One region of the Bacillus sp. UMB0893 genome, then DNA from elsewhere that is predicted to be linked to it. Evidence: riboswitches for the same ligand, from Rfam matches in the RefSeq annotation. Region 1 holds a riboswitch; each other region holds the start of a gene.

Evidence for each region. Region 1 has a riboswitch for S-adenosylmethionine ahead of fbpA (Fur-regulated basic protein FbpA). Riboswitches for the same ligand answer to the same signal wherever they lie in the genome.
Region 2: it holds a riboswitch for S-adenosylmethionine, as region 1 does, so the genes downstream of both, CYJ36_RS00065 (MetQ/NlpA family ABC transporter substrate-binding protein) here and fbpA (Fur-regulated basic protein FbpA) in region 1, are expected to answer to the same signal.
Region 3: it holds a riboswitch for S-adenosylmethionine, as region 1 does, so the genes downstream of both, mtnK (S-methyl-5-thioribose kinase) here and fbpA (Fur-regulated basic protein FbpA) in region 1, are expected to answer to the same signal.

Annotation. Positions count from the first base shown of each region.
Region 1 covers NZ_PKLB01000009.1:111,018-121,335, forward strand. The annotation lists gene CYJ36_RS19230 (GntP family permease) at 1-951, opposite strand, end outside; gene CYJ36_RS19235 (YwqG family protein) at 1,433-2,245, opposite strand; gene CYJ36_RS19240 (pyridoxal phosphate-dependent decarboxylase family protein) at 2,540-3,940, opposite strand; gene fbpA (Fur-regulated basic protein FbpA) at 4,130-4,288, opposite strand; SAM riboswitch class I at 4,389-4,496, opposite strand; gene CYJ36_RS19250 (DUF2292 domain-containing protein) at 4,577-4,723, opposite strand; gene CYJ36_RS19255 (DUF2325 domain-containing protein) at 4,831-5,118, opposite strand; gene CYJ36_RS19260 (aliphatic sulfonate ABC transporter substrate-binding protein) at 5,471-6,472, shown strand; gene CYJ36_RS19265 (aliphatic sulfonate ABC transporter substrate-binding protein) at 6,714-7,676, opposite strand; gene CYJ36_RS19270 (LLM class flavin-dependent oxidoreductase) at 7,760-9,100, opposite strand; gene CYJ36_RS19275 (ABC transporter permease) at 9,119-9,949, opposite strand; gene CYJ36_RS19280 (ABC transporter ATP-binding protein) at 9,985-10,318, opposite strand, start outside.
Region 2 covers NZ_PKLB01000001.1:5,651-15,968, forward strand. The annotation lists gene asnB (asparagine synthase (glutamine-hydrolyzing)) at 1-1,509, shown strand, start outside; gene CYJ36_RS00040 (hypothetical protein) at 1,595-2,446, shown strand; gene CYJ36_RS00045 (phytoene/squalene synthase family protein) at 2,468-2,806, shown strand; gene CYJ36_RS00050 (GNAT family N-acetyltransferase) at 2,862-3,320, shown strand; gene CYJ36_RS00055 (lipid II flippase Amj family protein) at 3,437-4,252, shown strand; gene CYJ36_RS23340 (hypothetical protein) at 4,422-4,655, shown strand; SAM riboswitch class I at 4,690-4,801, shown strand; gene CYJ36_RS00065 (MetQ/NlpA family ABC transporter substrate-binding protein) at 4,878-5,696, shown strand; gene CYJ36_RS00070 (hypothetical protein) at 5,773-6,033, shown strand; gene CYJ36_RS00075 (ammonium transporter) at 6,093-7,382, opposite strand; gene CYJ36_RS00080 (MATE family efflux transporter) at 7,638-9,008, opposite strand; gene CYJ36_RS00085 (helix-turn-helix domain-containing protein) at 9,126-9,989, shown strand; gene CYJ36_RS00090 (2Fe-2S iron-sulfur cluster-binding protein) at 10,061-10,318, shown strand, end outside.
Region 3 covers NZ_PKLB01000001.1:541,007-551,324, forward strand. The annotation lists gene CYJ36_RS02765 (PAS domain-containing sensor histidine kinase) at 243-2,429, shown strand; gene CYJ36_RS02770 (methylated-DNA--[protein]-cysteine S-methyltransferase) at 2,441-2,935, shown strand; gene CYJ36_RS24250 (hypothetical protein) at 3,019-3,141, shown strand; gene kynA (tryptophan 2,3-dioxygenase) at 3,176-4,006, shown strand; partial or broken gene CYJ36_RS02780 (metalloregulator ArsR/SmtB family transcription factor) at 4,199-4,779, shown strand; gene CYJ36_RS02785 (GNAT family N-acetyltransferase) at 4,814-5,299, shown strand; gene mtnA (S-methyl-5-thioribose-1-phosphate isomerase) at 5,458-6,516, opposite strand; gene mtnK (S-methyl-5-thioribose kinase) at 6,529-7,719, opposite strand; SAM riboswitch class I at 7,903-8,063, opposite strand; gene CYJ36_RS02800 (carbon-nitrogen family hydrolase) at 8,246-9,034, opposite strand; gene CYJ36_RS02805 (pyridoxal phosphate-dependent aminotransferase) at 9,135-10,307, shown strand.

The DNA.
Region 1 (10,318 bases):
TTTCCAGTCAAAAGCAAATGTCGCGATGATTCCAATTAAAAGTGCAAGTTCAACAGACCATATCGCAACGACAGATGGAAGCTCGATTTTCCCAAATGCTTCAAGTCCGATCGCTGAGAAATCAAATCCGTTCGGATACCATTTCGGAAAAGAAACAGTGAAGAATTTGTTCATGACGCCAACTAAAACAAGAGGTACGAAAGCTAGAATCTGACGGGCAACACTAGGTTCAGTTCCCGCTGAGACCGTTGCCTCTTCCTTTTCACGAGCAAGCTCGGGATCTAGTCCAGCTGCTGTCTCTGAATGAAAGCCTGCATATCCTTCGCCAGCTTTCTCTGCTTTTTTCCGTCGTGATTCCAAATACCACATTCCAAGTGACAAAACAAAAATCGCACCTATGATCCCCAGAACAGGAGCGGCATAAATGTCTGTTTTGAAGAAGGTTGTTGGAATAACGTTTTGTATTTGCGGTGTTCCCGGAAGTGCATCCATCGTAAACGTAAACGCACCAAGCGCAATAGTTCCAGGAATCAGACGTTTTGGAATATCTGCCTCGATGAACAGATTTTTTGCAAATGGATAGACAGCAAACACAACAACGAACAAACTAACACCGCTGTAAGTTAAGATAGCACCCATCAGTACGATGGCAAGAATCGCTCTTTTTGCTCCAACAAGCTTTACAATCGTTTTGGCAATTGATTCAGCAAGGCCAGACATTTCAACAACCTTCCCGAAAATAGCACCAAGCAAGAATACTGGAAAATAAAGTTTAATAAACCCTACCATTTTCTCCATAAAAACGTTGGAGAAAAACGGCAGTACATAGCTCGGATCTGTCAGCAATACTGCGAACAATGCACAGATCGGAGCGAACAAAATAACAGAAAATCCCCGATAAGCAACAAACATCAACAAACTTAGTGACAATAAAATAATAATGATTTCCACAAACATCCCCCTTTTTTAACCTCTATCAAACTTGCAACCTGAGCCGTCTTACACAAGTAAACGCTTACAAAATGTGCAATCCGACCTGTTCACGTTTTCCTTCTAATGAAACAGCTCATCATAATACATGCAAGAAACGTGCCAATACTTTAAAAAAACTAAATAATTCGCAAAATAGTCAGAAATCCAAACAGGACAAAGGATTACATTTTTGTTAGACAGAATATTCAATAATATGGCAGTTGTGTTATTCCGGATTTCAGGAAGAGATCTGCAAATTATTCCGATTTTCCGGAAATTTCCGTATTGACGGAAAAATATTCATGCAATTTTTTGACTTAACAATCAAAAACAAAAAAGTTCAAGTGATTATTAAGAAGGGAATTACCTTCCAAATTCTCCAATTAAAAAGGCAGCATTCCTTTTTAAAGGAACGACGCCTGTCTCGTACCAAATATACTTATAGAGCTAAGGATTTTTTTCAATGACAGTCCCAATTGTATAAGACGTTCGTGAAATCGAGTTTCTTTAAATCCTCTCTCCTTATAAAGAAGTTCCCTACCCCACAATCTCCCCACATAATCCCATTCTCATCATCAGAGTCAATTTGCAGTAATAACACATTGTAATCTTTATAGTTTTCAGCATATCCCCTTGGATCAACCTGTGTGAAGAAAGCATATCCCCCAATTTTATGGCCTTCATTTGATAGATTTTCTCCGTACAAATCAAAAAGAGTGATCTCGTGTCCATCATCATCTACTCCTGCATGCTCTTCAAAGTCCAATTGCTCATAGGAATCTTCAAATGCACAATCAGTGACTGATACCGCCTCATTTTCTAAAGCAAAAGAAATCTTAAGCTCTTTTTCTATTGGAAAGTATTCTTCGCCAAAACTGTTCATATATGAGAAATCAGTTATAATTTCGTCTTCCTTTACGATTTCATCGTAATATACAAGCCTGAAATTTTGTTGATTCGTTTGTTCGTTAAAATCAAGACCCATGACATCATGGTCTCCTGCAAGAAAAAATTGCAGCATCCCTTTTAATGGCATATCTATTAATTTATTAGGAAGTTCTTCACAATTGATCTGTGCTAATAGTTTCATATATTTTCCTACTTCATCTCTTGGGTGCTCAGAAGCTTTAGGCAAATAGGGGTTGCCTGCAAATTTACTTTGAAACAAAGTCGGCGTATTCGTTGTTGCCGAGATTTTAATCGTAGGCTGCAGAGTTGCTTCAATGTCTTTCTTGAATCTCTCTAATTCTTTAGGTAAAGATAAATGCTGCATATTGGTTGACTCCCTTTCAAACTATTATTTTGTTGTACAAGGGGTGTATAACAAGAAGATGCTGAATTCCAAATGAGGAAGTCTCTTATTAACTTTTTAAAAACAATATATTCTAAAAGTGCAACATAGGGAGCTGTTAGCCGTTTTTCTATGTATAAATAGTGTCAGATAAATGATGCCTTAGGGCCATCCGTTAATCTAAATTCTTCGACCATGGTATATCCCCCTCGTAACATAAAAAAGAAATCAGGCAGCCTACAGAAGCCCTCGATCCAATTTCAAACTAAAAAATTCCTACCTATTCATTTCTTTTATTGCATAACCTAAAGCATCCCAAATGATTTCTACATCGTTCTCGTCCGTACGCCAATTACTGAATGCTGCACGGACAGCAGGGGTTCCTTGATAGATGGTTGGTGTCATAAATACACGCCCATCCTGTTTTAATGATTGGAGATATTTCTTAATATCTTCCATCGTTACCCCTTCATATGCTAGAGTAAAGCAAACGACATTAAGTCTCGTTGGAGCAACCAATCGTAAAAATGGACTTTGTTCCAATCGATTAGAAAGTAATTGAGCCATTTCTGCGTTTCGTTCAACGACTTCCTTATATCCTTCCTTCCCATATGCTTTTAATGTAAACCATGCAGGCAAAGCACGAAAACGTCTTGAATTTTCAGGTGTTAAATGAATAAATTCCGGATTTTGAATTGAACTTCCCAGATAAGCGGCATTATTTTGAAACACCTCAACTTGTAATTGCTTATGACGGGTAAACTGCATGGCAGAATCATACGGAACATTGAGCCATTTATGTGCATCGATCGTGATTGAGTCAGCTTGATCCATACCCTGTACCAATTCTTTGTATTTTGGGGAGCAAGCGGCAAATCCGCCAAAGGCTGCATCGACATGAAGCCAAAAAGAGTATTTATCCTTTAGCTTAATTACTTCTCTTAGATCATCAAAATCTACTGTATTGACTGTACCTGCATTAGCTACGACGATACAAGGCTCACCTTGATTTTTTCTTAGAAACTCCCGAAGTTTTGATATATCAATAGCTTCTCTGTCTGACAAAAGTGGAATCGTTTGAACAGACTCTCTTCCCATACCAAGCATTGATAGAGCTTTATAGATGCTGGAGTGCAGAGAACCGCCAACCACATTCATTCTCGGAAGACTGTAAAGGCCTTGTTGTGAGATATTAATCCCATGCTGATGCGCCACCCATTGCCTTGCTAAAGCAAGACCAACAAAATTCGCCATTGTGGCTCCGCTGACAAAAGCTCCGCTATATTCATCAGGAAGATGAAATAATTCCTTCAACATGTCAATAGTCTTCATCTCTAGGTTGACAGCAACTGAGTCTTCTTTAACGACAACATTTTGATCATATACACTAACAAGCCAATCTCCTGCTATGGCCGCTGGTGTTGAGCCGCCTGTTACAAAACCCAAATAACGGGAACCAGCACTTCCACTAAGATAAGGAGCATAGATTTCCTTGAAGGTTTCTAATGCAGATATAGCCCCAAGGCCTTCAGAAGGAAGTCGATCCCTTTGAAAAAGTGGCGGCTGGACAGCTGCTGATCGAAATTCAAGCCCCTTAAGAAAACTCGTAGATTCTTCAGTAACCTGCTGTAATATGTTTTTAATATCTTCAAAATCATCTTTCATTTTTCTCACCATGGCTTCTATCCTCACATCAGATGATAATTCATCGATCCTTCTCTACTTTTTTCTATTATTTTACTATTTATTTTTTAAAAATGGAACATGGTTCCTATATAACACCCTCTCCAAATCCAAACCTATCTTCATTCGAAATGAAGTTCAATCTAGACATATAGATAGAAAAAAACTTATGACTGTTTAATTTCATTGCATTTTTAAAGTCCTCTTGAATTCCTCTTCAAGCTCAGTTAATGTCAGTTCAAATAAATGCAGATCATTTTTTTTGTAAATGCCATTGCTTAACAGCTTACTGATTAAATGACTCTTTCTTTTTTCAATAGCCTGCCGAATAATAGTTCCCATTTCGCGCACCCCTTTATCATGTTTTCAAATGAAGGGTTTTTATCAGTAAAAAACCCCTTCCGTCTTTAAGAAGAGGTTTCATAGCTTTCCAGCATACCTCTTCTCATCTTCCAAGCATCATGCTTGATGGATTTAGCACAGTCTTCTAGTGATAGAATCTGCTGCTGAGGTTTCATCGGGCCATTCCCTCCGCCTCTCTTGATAAGAAGAAATTCAATTTAATTGTAAATAGATCTCCATTCTATCTTACTGGTAATCCAGAAAAATATTCCTATAAATATACTCGTATTAAATGTCATCCATTAAATAAAAATACTCGGTACTATCTAATTGGGTAATTTCCCCATTATAAAACGTGATGATTAATGATCCATCTTTTATTTTATTTATTAATTCAAGTACCTGATAAATCGTTTCATTCTGGTCCTTATCCAACTGCTAACACCTCCTTTTGAATAAAAAAGCTCATACCTTTTGAGGGTATGAGCTTTCGGATGACCGATCAGCAAAATCATGAATCCATCTTATCAAAATTGAATTTGTTATGAATCAATCATCCTCTTAATCTCGGTTGAAATCGAATTCCACGAACGATTGGAGAAACAAATAGGAATTGATTTTTCCTGAGCTTTCTTTTTTACCACCCTGGAAAGATTATGATTAATATAATCAGTGATGATTAAAACGATGTCCACTTTACTTGGTATTTCCTTTAATACAAGTTTCGGTTTTCTTCCGTCAATGTGAGTTACGACTTTAACTCCATGCTGCTCCAGCCGCATACTGATTTTCTCAATATTATCTCCTCCGGCAATTAACAAAGATCTCATAAGATATTTTCCTCCCTTTGTGATATGCGAAGAGGCTCTAACTCTGCTCATTGATTGAACAAAATTAAAGCCTCTAGTGATCTAGTCGACGTGTATATATAATATAATTATTTTATTCTGATTATTCAGATTAGTCAAGGTGGATTTAAAATAATTCCAACTTGACTAATCTGAATACTAAATATTATGATGATTATAATAAATAAAATAATTGAGCCGATCAGTCAACCGAAGGCCCTGTCTTTTAGTAATTTCATTTGCTAATGGATAGGGCCTTTCCTGTTTCTGCGGCAAAGGAAGTGATCTACCAAATTAGCTGTCAGATTATCACATCATAAATGGGGGAATGAAAATGAGTTCTAATAAGTACACTTTTAATCTATTTATCTTCATATTTATCTTTGCAATTCTTGCAGGCTGCCAATCCGAATCAGCGAATTCAGCTGACAAGAAAGATGAGGTAACCGTCAACATTGGGATTCAGCAAAGCATTTGGCCAATTTTAATCGCTAAGCAAAAAGGGTGGTTTGAAGAAGAATTTGAAAAAGCAGGTGCTAAAGTCAACTGGGTTGAATTTCAAAGCGGCCCTTCCTATTTTGAGGCCATTGCATCGAACCGGCTTGATTTTGGACGTGTCGGAAATATCCCTGTCCTTTCCGGTCAAGGTGCAGGTATTTCTTTTACTGAAATTGCAACGGCAAGCACTGGCGAAAAAGGAGATGCTATTCTTGTTCCTAAGGATAGTTCCATCACATCTCCTAAAGATCTAAAAGGAAAGAAAATAGCTGTTGCAAAAGGAAGCAGTGCTTTCGGTCTTTTGTATCGCTTATTGGAAAAGGAAAACATCAAGCCTGCAGAAGTTGAAATTATTCAGCTTCAGCCAGATGAAGCACAGGCTGCCTATGAGACAAAGTCAGTGGATGCATGGGCGATTTGGGAGCCTTATCAATCCATTCAAGTTGTAAACAATGAAGCAAAGATTATTTCAAATGGAGAAGCGATCGGAACCTTCAGTCCAGGCTTCCAAATCGTCAGAACTCAATTTGCTGAGGAACACCCTGAATTAGTTGAGCTTTATTTAAAAGTAACTGAAAAAGCAACAAGATGGCAAAATGAAAATAAAGATGAAGCGATTGCTATCTATTCAGAGCTTAAAAAGACTGATAAGGAAGTAATTCGTAAAGTATTAGAGAACTCTGTTCCAGTAAATACTCCAATTGAGAAGAAAATCGTTAATGAACAGCAAAACACAGCAAATCTTCTGTTAGACCTTGGCGGACTTAAAAAGGAATTGGATGTAACTGAAGTGGTGGATAATTCATATATTGAGAAGGTTTTGAAGGAATATGAGTAAAAATTAATATGAAATAACCTCCTTATTTCAACTTAGAGGAGGTTTTTTCAAAGAATGTTTCATTTTAGAGTACTCGAGTGATGATACCGCCTTCCTCCAAATATACTCTGCCAAAGATTACAAATGCAGAAATCTATTAATATACATAAGATATCTTTCATTAACCCACCTTAAGTAGTCCTAATCAAAAAAAGAGAGGATGCTGAAATAAGCATCTTCTTTTAATCTGCCAGAATAATTCTCATTTGTTATCCTTTTTTAAAGCTTGTTCAACAAACCGGTTTTCTATCACTTTAGAAGTATCAATTTCTTTCGTAATCCCACCTGCTTCATACAGAAAATCAGCTTGTTCTTGGTGAGCCTTTTTAAATTCGTCTGTTGTTGGGGATAAAATTGCTGTTGTATTAGTTAAGACCGTTTTAATAATATCCACTTCTACATGTTCAGAATCAGCAATTTCTTTTGATACTTCATCTATGTTTTCAACAAAGTGCTTCCTAACCTCTTCATAAGTTTTTAAAAAAAGGACAGTCAGCTCCGGATTCTCTTCTGTAAATTTCGTTCGTGCAATAAGAAAACCTGGCGCATTAATATTCACGTCTTCCCCGCTGACCAAGACTTCTGCTCCAGTTTGGAAGACCGCAGTTGTGACATAAGGCTCCCATGTTGACCAAGCATCGATTGATCCGTTATCTAAAGCAGGTCTTGCCTCATCTGGCTGCAGCTGAACAATTTTAATATCTTCATCTGTTAGTCCTGCCCGTTCAAGCGCCATATACAGAAAATTATACGCACTGCTTCCTTTAGCTACTGCTAATTTCTTTCCTTTTAAATCCTTTAAATCTTTTATAGTGCTTCCTTTTGGAACTACAATCGAGTTTCCTTTTTTACCGTCTGTTGTAACAGCAATTGCCTTAAAATCGACTCCGCCAGATTGTCCTGCAATTAAAGGGGTTCCACCCGTTGCTCCAAAATCAAGCCTGCCAGACGCTAATGCTTCAAAATGGGGCGGCCCGCTAGCAAACTCATGCCACTTTACTTCAGCACCAGCCTTCTCAAATGCTTTTTCAAACGACTTTTTCTCTCGTGCGTATGGCAAGACTCCAGTGCTTCCCTGAACACCTATATGAACTGTTATTTTACCTTTAGGAGATTCAGCTTCCTTTCCAGCAGAACTTGTTTGAGCTCCGCATCCTGACAACATGACTTGAATGAGCAGCACTAGGCTTATGACTCCTATTGGTTTTGATTTGCGAGCTGATATCATAATTGGTCCCCCTTTTTTTCCTAGTTAAGGACTTTTGTTTTTTCACCGGGAACCGAGAGACCAAGATTTCCTCGAAGTGTATCACTTGTATACTCATTTCGAAACAGTCCTCGGCGCTGGAGTTCAGGTATCACCAATTGAATAAAATCATCAAAGCCTTCGCTCATAAGCTGAGGCATAATGTTAAATCCATCTGCTGCACCATTTTTAAACCACAATTCAAGTTCATCCGCTATTTGGTTTGGCGTACCCGCTATTGTGAAATGGCCGCGGCCTCCTGCAAGACGGATGAGAAGCTGCCTTATCGTTAATTGTTCCTTATTTGCAAGATCTCGGATGAGCTTCGTTCTGCTTTGATGGCCTTTGACTTCTTTCATTTCAGGCAGCTCTGGCAGCGGACCATTCAGCGGATATGATGTCAAATCAATGCCGATACGATTAGAAAGCTGCAGAAGGCTGTATTCAGGATTGGTTAATTCATGAAGTTTTGCCTCTTTTTCTTTAGCTTCCTCTTCCGTTTCCCCTATGATTGGGCAAATTCCAGGCAGGATGATGACTTCTTCTGCAGATCGACCATATTTTAGTGCCCTGGATTTCAAAGTCTGATAAAAAACTTGAGCATCTTCTAATGACTGCTGAGCTGTAAAAATCACTTCCGCAAATTGAGCAGCAAAATCAATTCCATTTGTTGAAGAGCCCGCCTGAACAATAACAGGATGACCTTGTGGAGATCTTGCACTGTTCAGCGGTCCTTTGACAGAGTAATACTTGCCTTTATGATTTATTTCATGCACTTTATTGTTTTCTGCATAAATTCCTGATGATTTATCTTTTACAAGAGCACCTTCTTCCCAGCTGTCCCATAGTTTTTTCGTCACTTCTACAAACTCTTTAGCACGTTTATACCGGTCTTCGTGTGCCGGAATTTGCTCGAGATTAAAGTTGCGAGCTTCTTCATCTGTTCCAGAAGTGATGACATTCCACCCTGCTCTCCCTTTGCTTAAGTGATCGAGAGATGAAAATCTTCTGGCGACATTATACGGTTCATTAAAAGACGTAGATAATGTTGCAATCAGACCGATTTTCTTAGTAACGACAGATAATGCAGACAGGAGAGTAACAGGCTCTAATCCACCTCCTCCAAGTTCTCCATATCTAACGGCTTTTTTTGAAACCGAATATCGATCCGCGAGAAAAATAGAGTCTAATTTAGCAGCTTCTGCTTTTTGTACAATTTCTTGAAAATAACGAAAGTCGAGCGCACTTTCTACATCTGATGACGGATGTCGCCATGCAGCCTCGTGATGACCCATGCTAGTCAAAAATAAATTCAAGTGCAGCAACCGTTTTTTTTGATCCATACTCTTTAGCCTCCGTATTTAGCCTTTATAGCTATCCCGCCATTTCAGCAATCTTCTCTCAAAGAACCTAACAAACGAATCTGATGCTTTCCCGAATACTGCAAAAATAATGATCCCCACAAACACGACAGTAGTCTGGGAGAATTGTCTGGCGTCTGTAATCAAATAACCGATTCCTTCACTTGAACCCATGAGCTCGGCTGCTACCAAAGCCAGCCAAGCAGCTCCTAGTGCAAGGCGTAAACCGAGCAAAATGTTAGGAAGGGCTGATGGAAGAATTAAATTTTTTATTTGCTTCCATTTGCTGAATTCCAACACCTTAGCTACTTCAAACATTTTTGTATCTACGCTGCGTATGCCAAGAAATGCGTTGACATAGAGAGGAAAGAAAGCTCCCTTTGCAATGAGCAGCAATTTTGATACTTCACCGAAGCCAAACCATAAGATAAATAACGGAATAACCGCCAAAGTCGGGATTGTTCTAAGCATTTGCATAGTTGGATCGAGCGTTTGCTCTGCTTTACTGGAAAACCCAACTGCCAGGCCTGCAATTAATCCAAGAGTTCCCCCAATCAGAAATCCGCCTAAAGCACGGAGAAAACTGACTTGAAAATGATAGAGCAAATTTCCTGCAGTAACCAAATCAACAAACGTGAGGAAAATGCTGCTCGGTCTTGGAAGCAGGGTATCTGAAATCAAACTGAAATATCCTGCTAATTCCCAGATTGTTAAAACGATAAGAGGGAAAATCATACCTCTGATAAAAACACTTACTTTATCATTTTGTTTCACTCGTTTTATTTTTTGTTTTTTTATGTCTTTTTCATGATCAAGTGATGGAGAATAAATCCATTCTGCTTTATTGCTCAACGATTTCACCTCCGCTAAATTCCTGCGCTATTAACCAGTTCTAATTCGTCTGTCTTTTCAAACTCATTCAGAATGAGATGACGATACTCTTGAAAGGTTTTATTTGATTTTTTTCTTGGATGCTGTAATTCAATATTAACGATTTTCCGAATCGAGCCAGGTCTTGCATTCATGATTACCACTCGTCCCCCAAGATATATGGCCTCATCGATATCATGTGTCACAAAAAGCATCGTTGTCCGGTTCTTCTGCCAGATATTAAGGAGTACTTCCTGCATGTGGGATCTAGTAAATGCATCAAGAGCGCCAAACGGTTCATCAAGCAGCAGGACCTTAGGATTCCGCAGC
Region 2 (10,318 bases), on a different contig from region 1:
GAAGAGTGTGTTCATCATCTAAACGGAATTTTTGCTTTTGCCGTATGGGATTCTGAACAGGAAAAACTATTCATTGCCAGAGATCGGCTGGGTGTAAAGCCGCTTTTTTATTCAGAGCAACAAGCCTCTCTTCTATTTGGATCTGAATTGAAGGCAATCCTTGCACATCCTGATCAAAAGGCAGTGCTTGATCGGGAAGGTTTAAGCGAAGTCTTTGGACTCGGACCTTCAAGAACTCCCGGAGTTGGAGTATTTAAAGGAATAAATGAACTGCGTCCTGCTCATGCCATGACTTTTTCAAAAGAAGGACTGAAAGTATGGAGATATTGGAACGTGAAAAGCCAGCATCATCTAGACTCTTTTGACGAAACTGTGGATCGTGTCGGATTTTTAGTGAAAGACGCAGTGACACGGCAGCTTGTATCAGATGTACCAGTTTGTACTTTTCTGTCAGGAGGCCTTGATTCGAGTGCGATAACCGCTATCGCTGCCAAGGCTTTTGAGAAAGAGGGAAAAGGTCCCCTGCATACGTTTTCGATTGATTATGAAGATAATGATAAGTTTTTTAAAGCGAATGAGTTTCAGCCGAATTCAGATGGTATGTGGATTCAGAAAATGACGGACACCTTTCAAACGGTTCATCATAGCTCCATAATCACGCAGCAGCAGCTGGTCGATTACTTGACTGAAGCTGTTGAGGTCAGGGACCTGCCTGGAATGGCGGATATTGATTCTTCTCTTTTATGGTTCTGCAAGGAAATTAAAAATGACTTTGTCGTTGGGCTCTCTGGAGAATGTGCAGATGAAATATTTGGAGGATATCCATGGTTTCACCGTCCACAGGATTTGTCAGATGATGCGTTTCCGTGGATGCGCTCAACAGATGCCAGAATGAGTCTGCTGAGATCTGATTGGCAACATAAGCTGAATTTAAAAGAATACGTGAAAATGAGATACCAAGAAACCTTGAAAGAGACCCCTTTGCTGGATGGCGAGTCTGAAATAGAATCAAAGAGGCGCCAGCTTTTCTATCTCAATATTCTTTGGTTTATGACCACCCTGCTTGACCGTAAAGACCGCATGAGTATGGGGGCAAGTCTTGAGGTTCGAGTCCCGTTTGCCGATCACAGACTTGTCGAGTATGTCTGGAATATTCCATGGGATATGAAAATGCATGGAAACCGGGAAAAAGGAATCCTGCGTAGAGCACTAGAAGGTGTGCTTCCTGAGGAGGTACTGTACCGCAAAAAAAGCCCATATCCAAAAACGCATCATCCACACTATACGAAAGCCGTTAAGTCATGGCTTCAATCATTGACGAAAAATCAAGATTCAGCCCTGCACGTTTTCTTTGATAAAAATGCATTAATCGACATTATCGAATCAGAAGGCAATGCTTTTCAGGTGCCATGGTACGGTCAGCTAATGACAGGCCCGCAGCTTTTAGCCCATCTTGCACAAATTCATGTCTGGTTTGAAAAATACAGGATTAATATTGAAGAGTCATAAGAGTCAGCCATTCAGGCTGGCTTTTTAAATAGTTATCCATAATTTTCTATCTTAATATGCTAGAATTAATTTTGAGGTGGATATTATGCTTTTAAGAAAACTATTGATTGCTGCAGCTGTCTCTTTATTCATTAATATCATTTTTTTTATATCAGTCCTTGTGCAATCTAATACCTTCCATGGGTTATTTAGTGAATTGACCTCCCTCTTTATATTTATTAGTATATTTATCTTTATGCTAGGTCTACCTGTAAGCATTTTAGCTTACTTCATTGTACGCGACATGGAAGATAGCCGAATGGCGATAAACTTCGTAATCCATATTGGATCTTCAGTAATTATTGGCATCCTTTTATTTAAAATATTGTTTTTTTTCGTTATTTTAACATTTGTAGCGGGATTCCTGTTTTTCATTGGTGATGAAGTTTTCATATTCCAAAACGAACATACTCGCAAAACCAATAAATTATGGAGCGCTGTTTCAGTTCTGCTCCTTATTTTGGTTATTTCTGCACCGATTCTTTGGTTTTTCCCAAACCAAGATGCCAATCTAAATGAAGCAGATGCAATCGATAAAAACCTGCCTCCGGGACTGACCTTAATCTGGAATGAATCATCTATAAAAAACATCAGCCCTGTGCATTGTAAACAGGAAGAGAAGGAATGCCAGGCTGACCGTGCACCATATAAACTCCCGGAAGCAGGAGCAAATCTTGAGATAGTAGACAGCTATTATGCAAACACAGTGGAGTTTGAAATTACTAACCGGATTGAAGAGCCCTCCTATGAGTTTTTCTATTTAGAAGGAGCAAAGGTTAAGAAAATTGGACTGGTTGATAATAAATTGGTCATTCCTTATGGTCTTAAAGCCCAAGTCATGAAAGGAAACCTGATATGGGAGGATGAAGTCTTAAGTTTTTCAATAGCTGTTAAGTAATGAATTAGAGTCTAGCGGATCATGCCAGGCTCTTTTTGCTGCACTCGGCTTGGAATGCAGCTGACCAATATCCCGCGAGATGCAGGAGAAGATCTTGGACGAGATCGTATCTATTTGCCGATGGATGTTATGTCACGTTATCACTATCATGAGCGAGACTTAAAGCAGAGGCAAGTAACTTCAGAGTTTATTCGAGTATGGGAACATCTTGCTGCAGAAGCCGAAGGGAACTATGACAAAGCGATGAAAACAATAAATGAATACCCGCTTCATGCACGTGCTCCAGTAAAAGCAGCAGGCCACATTTACCGTGCGGTTTTCAGGAGAGATCAGCCAAAGAAGGGAATCTTATTTTTTTGAAGAAATATTTAAGTGGTGAGAAGCTACTAAAATCTTTTATCAGAGGTAAAAAATTATGAAAGTACAGCTAAAACTTGTTACCAGAGAAAATTGGGAGAAGGCTTTAAATCTAAAAGTAAAAGAAAATCAAAGTAATTTTGTTCCAACAGTTGCCGTGTCTCTTGCTAAGGTTTACATAAAACCAGACGGTGAAAATGTAGAATATCTTCCATTTGCTATATATGACCAGGAACAAATAGTTGGTTTCGTCATGCATGCTTATGAAGAAAAGACCAGTAACATGTTTTGGATAAATGGATTTATTATTGATGAAAAGCATCAAGGAAAAGGATATGGCAAGGCTGCACTTGCAGAGATTGTGAAGTGGATAAACAATAGATTTACTCAATGCAAAGAAATTCGTTTAACGGTTTATAAAGATAATCATAACGCAAAGGAATTATATAAGAGCTTTGGTTTTGTAGAAACTGGGGATTCTTATGGTGGGGAGGAGGTATTTTGCCTTTTTTTATGAACGATCATGTTTCTTGCTCAACAGGTGGCTTTTTCCATAAAGAAAAATGCTTTAAGGAAATAGCTGGATTTGTGGTTTATAATTGAAATTATGACGATTAAGAGTAGGTTGATAAATTGGATTACTTCACAGATAGAGTATTATTTATCTCAGTGTTCATTTTAATAATCCATTGTATTGAAACATTAGCATATGCTGTAAGACTTTCTGGAGCAAGAGTGAAAATGATAGCTTCTGCCCTTTCATTGTTCAATTTGATGGTGATCGTTTCAAGAATGGCAAATATGATGCAGCAGCCGTTTACAGGAAGTCTTGTTGATTTAGCACCGCAGGAAAATACTCTTCTTTATGTGGAAAATCAATATAGAGTCCTAATTGCTTCATCGACAGCAGGAACCTTTCTCGGTATTCTATTTCTGCCAACTTTCATAGCCTTGTTTTCCAGAGCAATCATTCACTTATCTGAGGCTAGAGGTTCTATCCCGTTATTAGTAAAAAAAGGATTATCTTTTGAATATATTAAAAGAGGAATAAAGCATATTCATGTACCAAAAATGAGTTATTTTATGGCAATTAATCTTAAGAATATTCCAGTGAAGCTCTTCATTCTTAATATGATAATCACTTCTATTTATACAATAGGGGTTTTATCAGCTTTATATGCAGCTTTATTAGTGCCTGACCGATCATCAACGGCAATAATGGCATCTGGACTAATTAATGGAATAGCAACCATCCTTCTTGTCATTTTAATAGATCCCAAGATTTCAGTATTAGCTGATGATGTGGTAAATAATAAAGGGAGTTACTCGAGACTAAAAGGCATTTCATTAATGATGGTTACGTCTAGACTATTAGGGACGGTTCTTGCACAGCTTTTATTTATTCCAGGAGCGAATTATGTGGCTTGGCTAACCAAATTTATTGTTTAGGGTTGGTTGTATGGCAGGATGGATTAGGTGGTGTACTGTAGTGGGGGTGTTTTTTGAAAAAAGGGAAAGTCCAAGCACAAAACCATTTATCACGATCAGATATTTGATCCTGATCCTAATGGTCTTCATTCTAATAATAGGACTAACTAAGGGGTTCAATTTTTACTATTTGAAATTTTTATTTCTTGCATCAGGAATAGGTTCAATACTAGATGGAATTGAAAGTGTCATCAAAAGGGAAAATAAGAGGCGGATTTTATTAGATTTTGCTCTTGGATTTATATGGCTATTAACATTTTTATTATTTCTTGGCTACAATTCGTTCATTTTCAGCGGGTTGCGTTTCTTCAATCAAAACCCGATTAATCCGCTTGAAATAGTAGTTGACAAAAACACAGGTTAGAAGATAAGATTGTTTTATTCTAAATTTAATAGTTTGCTTATCAAGAGTGACTGAGGGAACAGGCCCTGTGAAGTCCGGCAACCTCCTTTAATGGAACGGTGCTAAATCCTGCAGAATGACAATGAATTCATTCTGGAAGATAAGTCGTGATACATACGATTCCTCTTTCTGAATGAAAGAGGAATTTTTTGTGTTCACAGGAAAAATGGAGGAGAAACAGACATGAAAAAGACACTTTTAGCACTTATCGTACTTGCAATCGGAGTATTATCTGCTTGTGGTGCAGCAGAAACTTCCGGGGAGAAGAAGAGCATCAAAATTGGATCCTCAGCTGGTCCGTACACAGACATGGTTGAACTTGCAATTAAGCCGGGCCTTGAAAAAAAGGGATACGACGTTGAAGTGGTGCAATTCAATGATTATATTCAGCCAAATCAGGCTTTAGGAAATGGTGAACTTGATGCCAACCTTTTTCAGCATAAGATCTACATGGAAACGTTTGCGAAACAAAGTAAACTTGATTTATCTGAGGTCATTACCGTCCCTACTGCTCCAATGGGAATCTATTCAGACAAGGTGAAATCACTTGAGGAAGTGAAAGAAGGGGCAATTGTAGCAATTCCTAATGATCCAACAAACGCAGCCCGTGCACTTCAGATCTTGAAGGGTGCCGGATTAATAAAGCTGAATGAGAATGTAAAGGCCATTCAAGTGTCGGAAAAAGATGTAACAGATAATCCGCAAAATTTAAAATTTGTTCCAGTTGAAGCTGCTCAATTACCAAGAGCGGTGGAAGATACGGATTTATCTGCAGTGCCGGGGAACTTCGCCTTAGCTGCCAAAATGAATCTGGCGGATGCCGTCAAACTTGAAGATATGAACGATGTGCACCGCAACCGCGTGGTGATGAATACGAAAGATGTTAATTCAGAGCTTGCCAAAGATATTAAAGAGGTTGTCGAATCAGAAGAATTTGAGAAAACAATCGATGAAAAATTCAAAGGATTTGGAAAGCCTGAATGGATGGAGAATCAGAAATAGGAAGTAACTCTAGAAAACGCTTGGGTGATTTCAAGCGTTTTCTTATGCTGTAAAGGTCTCTTATTGGCACAATCGAATGATTCTCGTGTTCATCTTGAATCAAGCCATGTTTATTCTTTTAGCGCTTATTAGCAAGCTTTGGCTTCCAGTCATTACGACAGCAGCCTTAACGGCTTTTGGTTTTTTTCCTCGATTATATGGAACCTCCTATGAATTCACAAGAATCCATGTGCTTGCACAGCAAAAAGCACTGCAGGTGAATTCCGCAGTGCTTTTTCTAAATATGGTAATATGGGCAGGCTATCTTGGAAACTGCCGGAAAAAATATCGTACATAATTTCCAATGATTAGATCAAACCCGGGATTATCCGTTGGGAGCCAAGAGTTTTTACCCTATTATGCTGTTGTTGTTGTTTTCTTGCCTGAGGTTTCCTCATTTAGGTGAGCAAATGATTCAGGATATCCATAGCTGCCGTGTTCACTCATATCAAGGCCCATCATTTCCTCTTCTTCCGTTACGCGGATGCTGCCCATCACTTGCTTCATGATCTTTAAAATAATGTAGGAAACGATGAATGCATAGGCTGCGCTGGAAACTATGCCAAGTGTCTGAACACTGAGCTGAGTGAAGCCGCCGCCGTAGAATAATCCCGCCAATCCGCCATTTCTCTCAGCTAACTCTGGGGTTGCAAAGAATCCTGTTGATAAAGTTCCCCAAATTCCTGCTGCTCCATGAACAGATAATGCAAAAATAGGATCATCAATTTTTAATTTATCAAAAAGCTTCATGCTGAAATAGACAAGGACTCCGCCAATGATGCCGATGACAACCGCTGCCCAAGGAGCAACAAATGCACAGGAAGCTGTAATCGCGACAAGTCCGGCAAGCGCACCATTTAAGGTTGTAGGAATATCTGCTTTTCCGGTCATCATTCTAACAATGATCATCGCCGCTACAGCCCCTGCAGCTGCAGCAAGCTGAGTATTCAAAGCTACATATCCGAAGAAACCGTCTCCAACTCCGAATGTGCTCCCTGCATTAAATCCGAACCATCCTACCCAAAGGATTAAGACACCCAGCGCAGTATATACTTGATTATGTCCCGATAACTGATTCATCGTTCCGTTTTTTCCATATTTTCCGAGTCTTGGTTTTAAAATGATTGTAGCTGCCAAAGCCGCCATTGCCCCTGTCAAATGAACAACAGTAGATCCGGCAAAATCCTGTTTGCCGAAATCTTTCAGCCAGCCGCTCCCCCAAATCCAGTGTGCGACTACTGGGTAGACAAGTGCGGAGAATAACACTGCGAAAATAACGTAGGCAGATAATTTAGCCCGTTCAGCAAAGCCGCCAAATGCAATGGTTAACGCTATTGCTGCGAATGCCAGCTGGAAAAAGAAATCAACAGATGTTGTTAATCCATCCTCGGCAGGTGTTGAATCACCGTAAAAGAAACTTGATAAGCCGATGAATTTATTTCCATCTCCATAAATAAATCCGTAACCGACAGCCCAGAAGACAAGAGAGGCAATGCCGATTGTAAAGATTGTTTTTCCGGCAATATGGCCAGCGTTCTTCATTCGTGTAGATCCTGCTTCCAGTAAAATAAATCCTCCCTGCATGAGCAGGACTAATATCCCTGCTATGATTACCCACAAATTGTCCATTAATACTAAAGCATCCATGAAAACACGCTCCCTCTTTCAAAATGGTAAATAAAAAACAAATAAGACCAAAACAAAGGAATAGATCAAAAAGAATGTAAGGTAATATAACACTTGTTGTTATGTTTATTATCATATGGCATGATTATGCATAAATCAAGTATTTTTCTGAAAATTTAAATAAAAAAATATAGTCCTTAATAACTATCTAAACATGAAGCGTTTTCAATTCGTGTTATTTTTTCTCACATAAAAAACCTGACTAATTAGTCAGGTTCATGAAACTGCTTTTGATTGTAAAATAAAACCTTTATTCACCCAAACCTTTGAACGCCAGCGGATTAACATCAGCACACCGCGAAGCCATTCGTCGGCAATGAATGCCATCCATATTCCTGCGAGTCCAAGCTCAAAATGAATACCTAAAATGTATGCCAGTGGAACACTGATGCCCCACATAGACATAATTCCCATATACACAGGGAATTTCACATCACCAGTAGCTCTTAAAGCGCTTATAATAACAAGATTAAATGCTCTTCCGGGTTCAAGGATGATCGTCAGCAAAAGCAGCGTAGCTCCAATCTGCAATATTTCCTGATTGCTTGTAAAAATTCTGAATAAGGAATCTGTGAAAATCCAGAATAGAATGGCAATTACAGTAGACATTCCAATTGCCCAATAAAGTGTTTGAATGCATCGTTTATAGGCACTGTCATAGTCTCTGGCGCCTGACATTTGTCCGATGAGGATTTGATTGCCCTGACTGATGGCTAAACTGAATAGAAAAATGAACATCATTAAGTTTTGGGTATACACTTTTGTTGTTAATGCTTCAGCACCAAGCATCGTAATAAAAATGGTAATGACAATCTGTGAACCATTATAAGATAAGTGCTCACCTGCTGAAGGAACACCAATTTTCAGCAAGTTTTTAAGGTGTGAGAATGGCAGCTGAAAAACATAACGCAATTTTGTTTCAAAAGAAATTCTTTTTACGAGAAGATAAGAAATGGCTATCAGTCCGATGAATCTGGACACAACGGTTGAAATAGCGACTCCTTCAACACCGAGCACCGGCAGCCCGAAAGGTCCATAAATAAAGATATAATTCCCGATGACATTCAGGATATTCATGCCGATTGTGATATACATCGTATCCTTTGTAAAGCCGTAGCTTTTTAAAACGGACCCAATCGTCATTATCAATGCCTGGCTGAAGCAAAATCCGCCAACTAGGCGAAGGTAAATATTTGCCTCTGGCTGGAGTGAATGAGGCAGATTCATCATATTTAGCAAGGGTTCGCTGAACATAATCACAATCAGTCCAATCACGATCCCGAGAATCAGATTGGCTGCGATAGAAACTTGAGCAATCTCAAGAGCGCTTTTGCGGTCATTTGCACCTACATTTTGTGTAATCAGAACGATGGTCCCGGTGGCAATAAATCCAAACATTACAATCAGTACATTTAGGATCTGATTAGCAACTCCGACAGCAGCAACGGAATTATCGGAGTATTGGCTGAGCATAAGAGTATCAGCGTTTCCCATCAGCATATGTAAAAATAATTCTATGAAAATAGGCCAGGTTAGTGCGAATAATGTCAATTTTCGATCTTTGATATTTTCAGACAAGCCAGACATCCCCTTTTGAAAAACACTTATAAAATCATTACTAGTTTACAGAGTATCTTATATAATAAAAAGAGATGATTTCGATCATTTTTGGAATTATACGACCTCGGGTAAAGGGAGAGTAAGATGACATATATCGGTTTTGGCATTCCGCCTTTTCCTACTTTTGTGAAAGGAGGAGATGCTATTTTTAAAAAAGGCTCAAAACACTCTAAACGGATTTTTTCAGTGTTTGATTTATTGTATGTTCAATCAGGTGAGCTGTATATGACTGAAAATGGCCAGCCTTTTACGATTAGTGAAGGACAATATCTACTTCTAATACCGGGATTTGAGCACTTTGGCCACAAAAGCTGCAGAGAGGATACGCGGGTCTATTGGACACATTTTATAATGGAAGATGGATTTGCGCTGCATGAAAACGGCAATGAAAACTGGTCTGATGTACAAGTTTTGGACGGAGATTTTGTTATTCCTTCCAAATTTTATTTTAAAATTCCTGCTTTTGGGGAATGCATACATAAGGACTTTGTAGAAAAGATTTTTGAAAATCTTGTGAGCATGAATCATCAGACTCCTGATTTTCCATTAAGACAGCAGATTTACTTTGAAGAACTGATATTGCAGCTGCAAAAAGAGTCTCTGCAAATTCCGAATGCTGCTGAAAAAGTAGTGGAGGAAACGCTGCGTTTTTTAAGAAAGCATTATCAGGAAGACATTAAAATGGTGGACTTTGCAAAGGTGCTCCACTTTCATCCGGATTACATTACCCGATGCATGCAAAAAACAATGGGGGTGACACCTATCCAATATTTAAATCAATACCGGATGGAGCAGGCAAAGAAGTTGATGTCAACGACAGATCACAAAATATCATCAATTGCTAAGGAAGTGGGTATCTTAGACGCTACGTATTTTACAAAAATCTTCAAACGAATAGAGGGTGTTGCCCCTCTTGAGTATCGGAAAATTGTTTCGAGAAAGAAATAATCATTCCCTGAAAGCTGATTAGAAATAACGATAAGAGGTCAGGATGTTACTATCCATAAGGAGGAGATTTAATGCCGACTGTACATGTTCCGGGAAAAGGATCATTTGAGGTTGAAAAAGGAAGAAAGCTTGTATTAGCACTTGAAGATAATGGAGTTGATATTCTGCACAGATGCGGCGGGAAAGCAAAATGTACAACGTGCCGTGTAGAAATTCTTGATGGTGAGTTTGAGGATCTATCGAACGTAGAAAAAAATGCATTCGCTGAAAAGGGCGTTGAGGATCATTTGCGGTTATCGTGTCAAATTCGTGTGAACGGAGATGTAACT
Region 3 (10,318 bases), on a different contig from region 1:
CCATCATAACAAGAGTTTAAAACAGAGAAATTGGAATATAAGCTTTTTTAATGGGATTGTAAAGAACATGTAAGCTAACTGTAAAATGTTATAATATTGCGCTTTTTCTGTCAGAAATTAAATTATTATATAGGTCCTTTGGACTAAAAATGTCATTAAATAGAAAACGGTGAAGGACTATTCAGTAAATTGTAGAATTTAAAAAGGATGAAATTTTGCCCGGCGGCAAGGAGCGAAAAAGCATGAGTCATGTTATAAATAAGTGTGAATTAGCATCGTTGCAGGAGCAGATTGAGGGATTGAAAAAAGAAAACAAAAGCCTGAAGGAAAAAAGCCGTCAACATGAAATTGTCTTTGAAAGTGCAATGGAAGCGATCATCATTATCGATGAAAAGTTTCATTTTATAGATTGCAATCAATCAGCATGCCATCTTTTTCAATTAACAAAAAAAGAGCTTCAAAAGCGGAAGATGTGCGACTTCTTATCACTGGTTCCACATCAGCAGCTGCATAAACAAGTGGAAGAGCTTCGTGATCGCGACCAGGTTGCAGATGAGTTAATCATCAAACTTGATAATGGACAAGTGAAATTTATTGAAATTTCAATTCAGAAAAATGCGCTTGGCACGAGGCATTTAGCGTTAATGCGGGATATTTCCTCAAATAAAATGCTTGAAAGAGAACGGACAATTAATGAACAGCTATTTAAAGATCTTTTCCATCGCGCTGTCGATGGAATTGTGATTTTTGATGGGAGCGGACAATTCATTGATGCGAACGGATCATTTTGTTCTAATTTTGAGATTGATAAAAGTCAGCTGAGCACCTTTAAACTCCATGATTTTATAGAAGGGGAAAATCAATTTAAGCTTGATAAGCTGTGGTCCATCTTAAATGAAGGGGGACGTGCTAAAGGAGAAATGCCGGTCCTTCTTAAATCTGGCCGGAAAAAGGTATTTGAGTTTACTTCCACATCAAATGTCCTGAGCGGCTTTAATATGGCAATCATGAGAGATATTACTGAAAAGCGGAATATGGAAATGCAGCTTTTCAAAAGTGAAGAGCGATTCAGGGAGATTTTCGAAAATGCGATTGATGCTATCATTATTTGGAACAATGACGGCAGAATTATCTCTGCAAATCAGTCTGCAAGCCGTACGTTTGAATTGTCGGTTGAAAATTTAATCAGCAGCAGAATTTATGATTTTATTGATTTAAACGATTTGAAATTCAGAGCTGCCAGAAAAGAATATATACGCTCAGGTGCCATTCGGGAAGAATTATTATTTTATATGCCAAACGGACAATGCAAACAGCTTGAATTCACGTCAAAAATGGACGTAACGGATGGCCATCACTTAACCATTCTCAGAAATGTGAGCGACCGAAAAAGAATGGAAAAAGAGCTTCGTGAAAGCGAACAAAAATTCAGGAAAATATTTAATGGCGCTATGGACGGCATCGTTCTGCTTGATGATAGCTACAATATTATTGATGCAAATCCGACAGCAAGCTTCATTCTCGATATTCCGCTGGAACATATTCATAAATACAACCTCCATGAGCTTATTTCTTACGATAAGATGGAAAGCGGATCGATGCATTTCTTTGATGAAATGACAGAGGAAATACCGTTTAAGCTTCAAAACAATAAAGAGAAAATTCTTGAATTTTCGTTAAAGAGAAACATTATTGAAAACTTGAACCTTGCCATATTCCGAGACATTACTGAAAAGAAGGAATTGGAGGAACGTTTGCGCAAATCGGACACGCTGAGCGTGGTAGGAGAGCTTGCAGCAGGGATTGCACATGAAATCCGTAATCCTATGACAGCTTTAAAAGGCTTCATTCAGCTCCTTGAAGCGAATGTAAAAGAAGATTTCTCAATGTACTTTAATGTGATTACATCTGAATTAAGCAGAATTGAATCCATTATTACAGAGTTTCTGATTCTGGCGAAACCGCAGGCCATTTCGTATCAGGAAAAAGACGTTGTGACGATCATGAAAGAAACAATTGATCTTCTGAATGCCCAGGCTATTTTAGTTAATGTTCAAATTCAGCTGAACCATAACGGTTCCGTTCCGCTCGTTTATTGCGAGCCTAATCAGCTCAAACAGGTATTTATCAATATTTTGAAAAATGCAATCGAAGTCATGCCAAGCGGTGGAACCATTCAAGTCGATATTTTTATGAAAAATGAGAATGAGCTGAAAATCACCATTATTGATGAAGGTTCCGGCATACCGGAGGACAAAATAAAAAGGCTAGGCGAACCTTTTTATACAACAAAAGACAGAGGAACAGGCCTCGGTTTAATGGTAAGCTATAAAATTATTGAAGAGCATTGCGGCATTGTTGAAGTAGAAAGCAAAGTCGGAAACGGCACAGCCTTTCATATCACCTTGCCAATCAAACAAACGATGTGAAAGGAAATTATATGCATTTTTATACAACAGCAGACACACCGATTGGCACGCTGATCATATCAGCTTCTGATGATTTTATTACCAGGCTGTTTCTTACAGCTGGACAATTTGAAGAGCACCTGCAGCACAATCCGATGACACAATCTGATGATCATCCTTTGCTAATCGAAGCAAAAAAACAATTATTCGATTACTTTGAAGGCAAACGAACTCAATTTGAACTTCCATTCAGGCAGTCAGGCACATCCTTTCAAGAACAAGTGTGGAATGCGCTTGCGGAGATCCCTTATGGAGAATCATGGACGTATTTAGATGTAGCCGTGAAAATCGGAAATCCAAAAGCTGTCCGTGCAATCGGACAAGCAAACAAGTCAAATTCACTGCCTATTTTCATACCATGCCACCGAGTCATTGGCACGAGCGGTAAGCTGACAGGATATGCAGGCACGAAAACAGATCTTAAGGCCGCTCTTCTTGACCTTGAAAAAATTTCGTATCGATTGTGATTTGCTTGTCACATACATACCCTTGCGACATAGTATTTAGTATAGTGAAAAAAGTTGCCTGATAGCAAAACGGGGTGAGTATGATGCGAATCTGGAAACGTCCAAGCAAACTTGCATTCTACGCTGATTTATTTTCAAAAATGAATGTGATTACAGAAGATCAAAAAAAGACCATTTTGACTAAAAATAAGAAGTTCAGCATTTGACTGAGCTTCTTTGCTGTGACGAGGGGGAATTTAAATGGGAGATCCGAAAGATGAAAAAGGAATATATACCGATTTTATAAATCGCATGACATACGGGGAATACTTGCATCTGGATACGCTGCTCAGCAGTCAAAAGCGATTGTCCGGACACCATGACGAAATGCTGTTTATCATCATACATCAAGTAAGCGAGCTATGGATGAAGCTGATTTTGCATGAATTGCAGGCAAGCATCGAAGCTATTGAAAAAGGAGATTTATCACTGGCATTCAAGATGCTGGCACGGGTATCAAAAATTCAGTCGCAAATCATTGAGGCATGGGATGTTCTATCAACCTTGACTCCATCTGAATATGTACAGTTTCGCGACAAGCTTGGACAGGCTTCCGGCTTTCAATCCCATCAGTACCGAATGATTGAATTTGCACTGGGGTACAAAACACGGCATGTCCTTGAAATTTATAAAAAAGATCCAAATTTGCATCAAGCATTATCTGAAGCTTTGAGCAAACCAAGCATCTATGATGTTTCCATAATAACACTGGCATCAGCGGGATTGCCCATTCCGGATGAGGCCCTGAACAGGGATGTCTCCGTGACATATGAAGGCAATCCCGCTGTTGAAGCTGCATGGCTTGAGGTATATCGCAACCCTGATGCGTACTGGGATTTGTATGAGCTGGCTGAAAAACTGATTGATATAGAAGATTGGCTGCAGCAGTGGCGTTTCAGACACATGAAAACTGTGGAACGCATTATTGGGTTTAAAAAAGGAACTGGAGGATCATCGGGTGTTACTTATTTGAAGAAAGTCTTGGATCATCGTTTTTTTCCAGAGCTATGGGATATCCGCACTAAATTATGAACACTTGCCTCAGCCTTAGGGTTCATTACTGCCATTTACGCAGACTGGTAAATGAGAAGGAAAGAAGAGCAGCATTCCGAATGAGGGATGCTGCTCTTTTTTATGCTGTGATTTAATAAAAAACCAAATTGACAGAAGGATTCCAATTAGATTATCATCTAATTAGATAGTAATCTAATTGGAGGCGGTCTTTTGCAGCTGAATAAACTAGTCACATTTCATAAAGTCATGGGGGATGCAACGCGTATCCGTATTCTGGCTCTTCTTTCAAAAGGGCCTAAGAATGGCCAGGCGCTTGCAGGCATACTTGGATTGACTCCTCCAACCATTACACATCATTTAACAAAGCTTAGAGAAATCAGCATTATTTCTGAAAAAAGGGTGAAAAACACCATTTACTTTCAAGTGAATGAAAAGCTGCTTCAGCAGCTTTCACATGGAATGATGGATATCATAACAGGCAAAGGGGAGCTTGAGATGAATCAGGAGAAAACAGGCGAGCATACAAAAATACTAGGAAATTACTTAACAAAAGATGGAAAACTGAAAACAATCCCGCCTCAAAGGAAAAGAAGATTAATAGTCCTATATCATTTAGCAAAAGGCTTTGAAGCTGGAAAAAATATCCTGAGAAAGAAATAAATGAATACATTAAACAATTTCACGAGGATTTTGCAACCATTCGCAGAGAATTTATCGTTAATCACATCATGTACCGTGAGGATGGAGTCTATGAGCTGAATCCAAAGGAACTTTGGGCGAAAATTGATTAACATCGAAAATTAGCTGAAAGGATTATGTGAAAAAATGATTACATTCGAATTCAGACAGGATCGCCATTTGCCAATTGAATTGGAGATCATGAACTCCAACCCGGAATTCAATCAAATTTCAAATGGGAAGACTCATCTTAACCAAGAAGATTTAGATAAGGAACGGCAAGAAGGAAAAGCTGTACATGCGAAGCGATATGTAATCAAGGAGCATGAACAATATATCGGTATCATTGAATATTGCCCATTAAACCCAAATGATGGAAAGCCTTGGATTGGATTATTTGTGATGCATAAGGATTTCCAAGGGAAAGGTCTTGCAAAACTTGCTTATGAAAACGCAGAAGCACATCTTGCTGCAGAAGGTTTCAAGGAAATCAGACTCGGTGTTCTGAAAAATAATGTTCGGGGCATTAGGTTTTGGGAACGAATGGGGTATACAGCTTTTAAAGAAGGCATGCATGAGAATAAGCCGATTTTTCATTATCAGAAGAGAATAAAAGAGAGCGATAATATATAATGAAAAAGGAAAAGAGCTCTCTGGTGAGGGCTCTTACTCTATTAGAAAATAATTTATCAGTGTAAATAGAAGTTTTATCAGTTTAAGACTATTTTTCAGAATTGCAAGGGTCTAGATCAAGAATCCGTGTGCCCTTACCAAAGCAGCAGTCCGTCTGCTTATGCTTCTGCCCTGAATACATTCTGAATTTCATTGCTTAAATCTCCTGATAGAACTCCTCTTTCTGTAATGATTCCTGTAATCAGGTGATGTGGAGTCACGTCAAAGGCAGGATTGAATACTTTCACATTATCCGGGGCAATTTGCTGACCGCCGAAATGTGTAATTTCCTTAGGGTCCCTCTCTTCGATTGGGATGCCTGAACCATTTTTCGTTTCAATGTCAAACGTAGAAAGCGGTGCTGCCACATAAAACGGAATTTGAAAGGCATTTGCTAAAAGAGCAAGATTATAGGTTCCGATTTTATTGGCTGTATCACCATTAGCTGCAATTCGGTCTGCGCCAACGATAATGGCAGAAATTCCTTTAGAGAAAATAGTATGTGCCGCCATATTGTCAGTAATGAGCGTCACATCAATATCAGCCTGCATGAGCTCCCATGCTGTCAGCCGTGCCCCCTGCAAAACTGGGCGGGTTTCACACGCAAAAACAGAAAGATTAATTTCTTTTTCTTTTGCAAGGTAGAATGGGGCAAGAGCTGTGCCATAGCGAGCTGTTGCGATTGAGCCTGCATTGCATATGGTCATCACAGAATCACCGTCTTTGAAAAGGGGAAGAGCATGTTCCCCAATACTGCGGCATGTGGCCTCGTCCTCGACTTGGATTTGAATCGCTTCATGAATCAGGATCGTTTTCGCTTCATTCACTGAAACAGCTGCCTGCACACTTTTCAGCAATCTGCCGAGCGCCCAAAATAGATTAACAGCAGTAGGCCTTGAAGTGGCAAGGTAATCATGATCAAGGGAAAGCTGCTGATGAAATTCATCTAATGCTTCGGTTTCATACTGTTTTGCAGCGAGTGCAAGTCCAAATGCAGCAGTGATGCCGATTGCAGGAGCACCGCGCACTTTTAAGGCTTTGATGGCATCCCATACGTCTGATAAGGTGTGCAGATGGATGTATTCTGTCACGGCAGGCAGCTTTTGCTGATCAAGCAGTCGAATATAGGTTTCTTTCCACTCAACAGATCGGGGGATTATGGTGTTTGTATAAGACATGATGTTTTCTCCTTATCTGACAGGCACTTGTTTGAAATGTTCTGCAATGTCTGCTGTTGTTTTAATGGTTTCACGATTTTTAATAAGCTTGCTTCCAAGATGAAGGGCACGCTGCTTTGCCTCGATTTTTTGCTCAAGAGGTTCAATGGAATCAAGATCTGCAACGTGTGCAAGTCCGATTGTCCTCCGGATGATTTCGATTCCTGCAAAACCAATAGCATCTTCAAATGCTTTTTCTAAAATGAACGGGAGATAGCCTGGAACCTTAGTGAAAACTTCCAAACTGTCAATATTCCATGCTTTTGAAAATACTTCAGCAAACACATCCCAAACGGTCTCAATATGGTCTAGAAGTACTTGCTGTTTCTCTTCTTCTCTTGAGATCGCATTCATCAATAGATTAGCGATGAAATGGCCGATATCAAATCCAATCGGACCATAATATGCGAACTCAGGATCAATCACCTTTGTCTCAGTGTCACTGGCAAAAATACTGCCTGTATGAAGATCACCGTGTACAAGAGTCTCTGCCTCGGTTAAAAATTTATGTTTTAGTTTGGCTACTTCAAGCTTTAGGTGATGATCATTCCAGATTTGTTCAGCATCATGTCTCAGTTCTTCTTCAAAGCTGTTCGATTCTAAATCGAAAAACGGATCAGTAAACACAAAATCTTCTGTAATTTTGCAAAGCTCAGGGTTTGAGAACTGTTTCACCAGCTGCTTTTTCGTTTGCGGATTCAGAGCAAAATCAGAATGGTAGAAAAGTGTTTTTCCTAAAAATTCACCGATATGGCGGGATAAAAGAGGGAAGTCTTTTCCTTCAATCAAACCGGCTCTTGCAATCTGTAAATGAGAGAGGTCCTCCATAGCGGTTATGGCCAGCGTCTCATCAGAATAATAGATTTTTGGCACATATGAACTTGCAAATTCAGCTTGTTTAAGCAGTGCGCTGCTTTCAATCCGGGCACGGTCAAGCGTCAATGGCCAGCTTTCACCAAGAACTTTTGCATAAGGGAGCGCTTGTTTAATGATGATCCCTTTCTGATGTTCATTGACGATGTGAAAAACAAGATTCAAGTTGCCGTCTCCAATTTCCCTGCAAGTCAGAACGCTTTTCTCTTCGAATAATCCGAGTCTCAAGGCGAGAGCAATAGCGGCACTTTCCGTTAATGGTTCATAAGCAGCAAATCGATTTTTTGACATGGTATTTAACCCTCCAGTTTATTGATTAGAGGCTTTTCATGGCAAGAACAAAAGCGCAGGCGCTGCAGCTTACGCAGATAACTTTATTTCAATATCTGCAACTATTTGCCTTTTATATTTTCCTAAACCATAAGAAAAGCCTCTTTCCACAGTGAAAGAGGCTTGAAGGCATAGGCTTCGCACCTCTTATCTGCCAGAAAGAACTTCTTTCTGTTGGAATTAGCACCGTGCCTTGTAGGAGGACTCTCCTCGCGCATAAAATACTGCGCCCCATTTTACAATGGTTTTACGGTCGGTTGCTGGGCGTCATCGGGCCAAATCCCTCAGCCTACTCTTGATAAGAGATAGTATGAAATTGTTTTTTAATAAAAAATGTATATTCGGACTATTTTAAATATATCACTTGTTTTGAATCTTAACAGGTATAATAAAAAAAAGTCAATCCTTTTTTTAGACTCATTTCTTATAAATTTCTAGAACGACTAACAATAATAAAGTAAGGACCTTGAAACGAAAAAACACTTTTTTAAGAGTAAAAATGAGGAAGTCGGTCTTCAAAAATAGGAATTTGTTTCCTGATTTCCTTTACTTTCCCCATCTCAAGCATGGTTGTTAGAGAAGCTGGTTCTGTGCCAGCTTCAGCCAAAATCTCTCCCCAAGGGTCAATAATCATAGAATGGCCGGCGAATTCATTTTTTGGATCTCTGCCTGAACGGTTGCAGGCAACAATATAACATTGATTTTCAATGGCACGGCTGATCAGCATGGATCTCCAATGATTCACTCTCGGAAGAGGCCATTCAGCCACAACATACAGGACTTCTGCTCCTACGGTCGTATGAGCCCGGATCCATTCTGGAAAACGGATATCATAGCAAATGACCCCGGCACTTTGAATGCCGTCCAATGCAAAGAGTCCTTTTTCCGAACCGGCGTTTAAGTATAGATGCTCATCCATAAGCTTAAATAAATGCAGCTTGCTGTATTCATGTACAAGCGCCCCGTCTCTGTCGAAAATATACATCGTGTTCGTCACACCTGACTTTGTTTTTTTCGCGATGGAGCCGGCAACGATATTTACTTTATGGGCTTTCGCAAGGCTGCTGATCAATGTTTTTGTCTTATTGCCGTCATGATCCGCTATTTCGTCGAGACGTGTTAAATCATAGCCAGTAGTCCATAGTTCAGGGAGCACGATCACATCAGATTTTTCAGTTTTTACGATTTTTTCAATTTCTTTTTTTACGGTTTCAGCATTTGCTTTTGGTTCTCCAAAGGCAAGGTCTATTTGCAGGCATGTCACTTTTGGATTCATAAAACGTCATCTCCGCCTTAAAATTTTTCTTTACAAGCTGACTCTAACAATATATTATTTTTGACTAGAATTTCAAGAATTTTTTGAGAAGGTGTAAAACATGAAAAACTTTAAACAATCACAGTTATTAAATAAGCTTCCAAAGCAATTTTTTGCAAGCTTGGTAGCGAGAGTAAATGCGAGTATAGAAGCGGGACATGATGTCATTAATTTAGGGCAGGGAAATCCAGATCAGCCGACTCCCCCTCATATCGTGAAGGCGCTTCAAGAGGCAGCTGAAAATCCAAACTATCACAAGTATTCACCGTTTCGCGGACAGAAATTTCTAAAAGAAGCCATCGTGCGATTTTACGAGAGGGAGTATGGTGTCAGCCTAGATCCAGACAAAGAGGTTGCCATTTTGTTTGGGGGAAAAGCAGGGCTTGTAGAAATTCCGCAATGTTTATTAGATCCAGATGATTTAGTGCTGGTGCCGGATCCCGGGTATCCCGATTATTGGTCTGGAGTAGAGCTTTCGCGGGCTAAGATGGAATTTATGCCCCTTTTGAAAGAAAACGAGTTTCTTCCGGATTACGGACAAATTTCAGATGACATGAAACATCAGGCAAAGCTTATGTTTTTAAATTATCCGAACAATCCGACGGGTGCTGTTGCCACAAAGGAATTTTTTGATGAAACGGTTGCGTTTGCAAAAGAAAATGACATTTGTGTCGTTCACGATTTTGCCTATGGAGCCATTGGATTTGACGGAAAAAAACCTGTCAGCTATTTAGAAGCCGAAGGTGCTAAAGAGACAGGGATTGAGATCTACACACTCTCAAAAACGTATAATATGGCAGGCTGGAGAATTGGCTTTGCGATCGGAAATGAAAGTGTGATTGAAGCTATTAATCTGCTGCAGGATCATATGTTTGTCAGCGTATTCAGCGCCATTCAGGAAGCGGCTGCTGCTGCCCTCCTGGAATCACAAACTTGTGTAGAAGAATTAGTAGATCGTTACGAGAGCCGCCGTCGTGTTTTCATTACAGCATTAAACGAAATCGGCTGGAAGGTAGAAGCGCCGCCAGGATCGTTTTTTGTATGGCTGCCGGTTCCAGAAGGCTTTACTTCTGAATCCTTTGCTGATTACCTGCTTGAGCACGCACATGTTTGTGTGGCTCCAGGCATCGGGTTTGGGAGATTTGGAGAAGGGTACGTCAGGGCTGGTCTGTTAACGTCAGAAGACAGATTAAGAGAAGCAGCTGAAAGAATAAAATCGTTGAATCTATTTTAAATTAGAGTTGA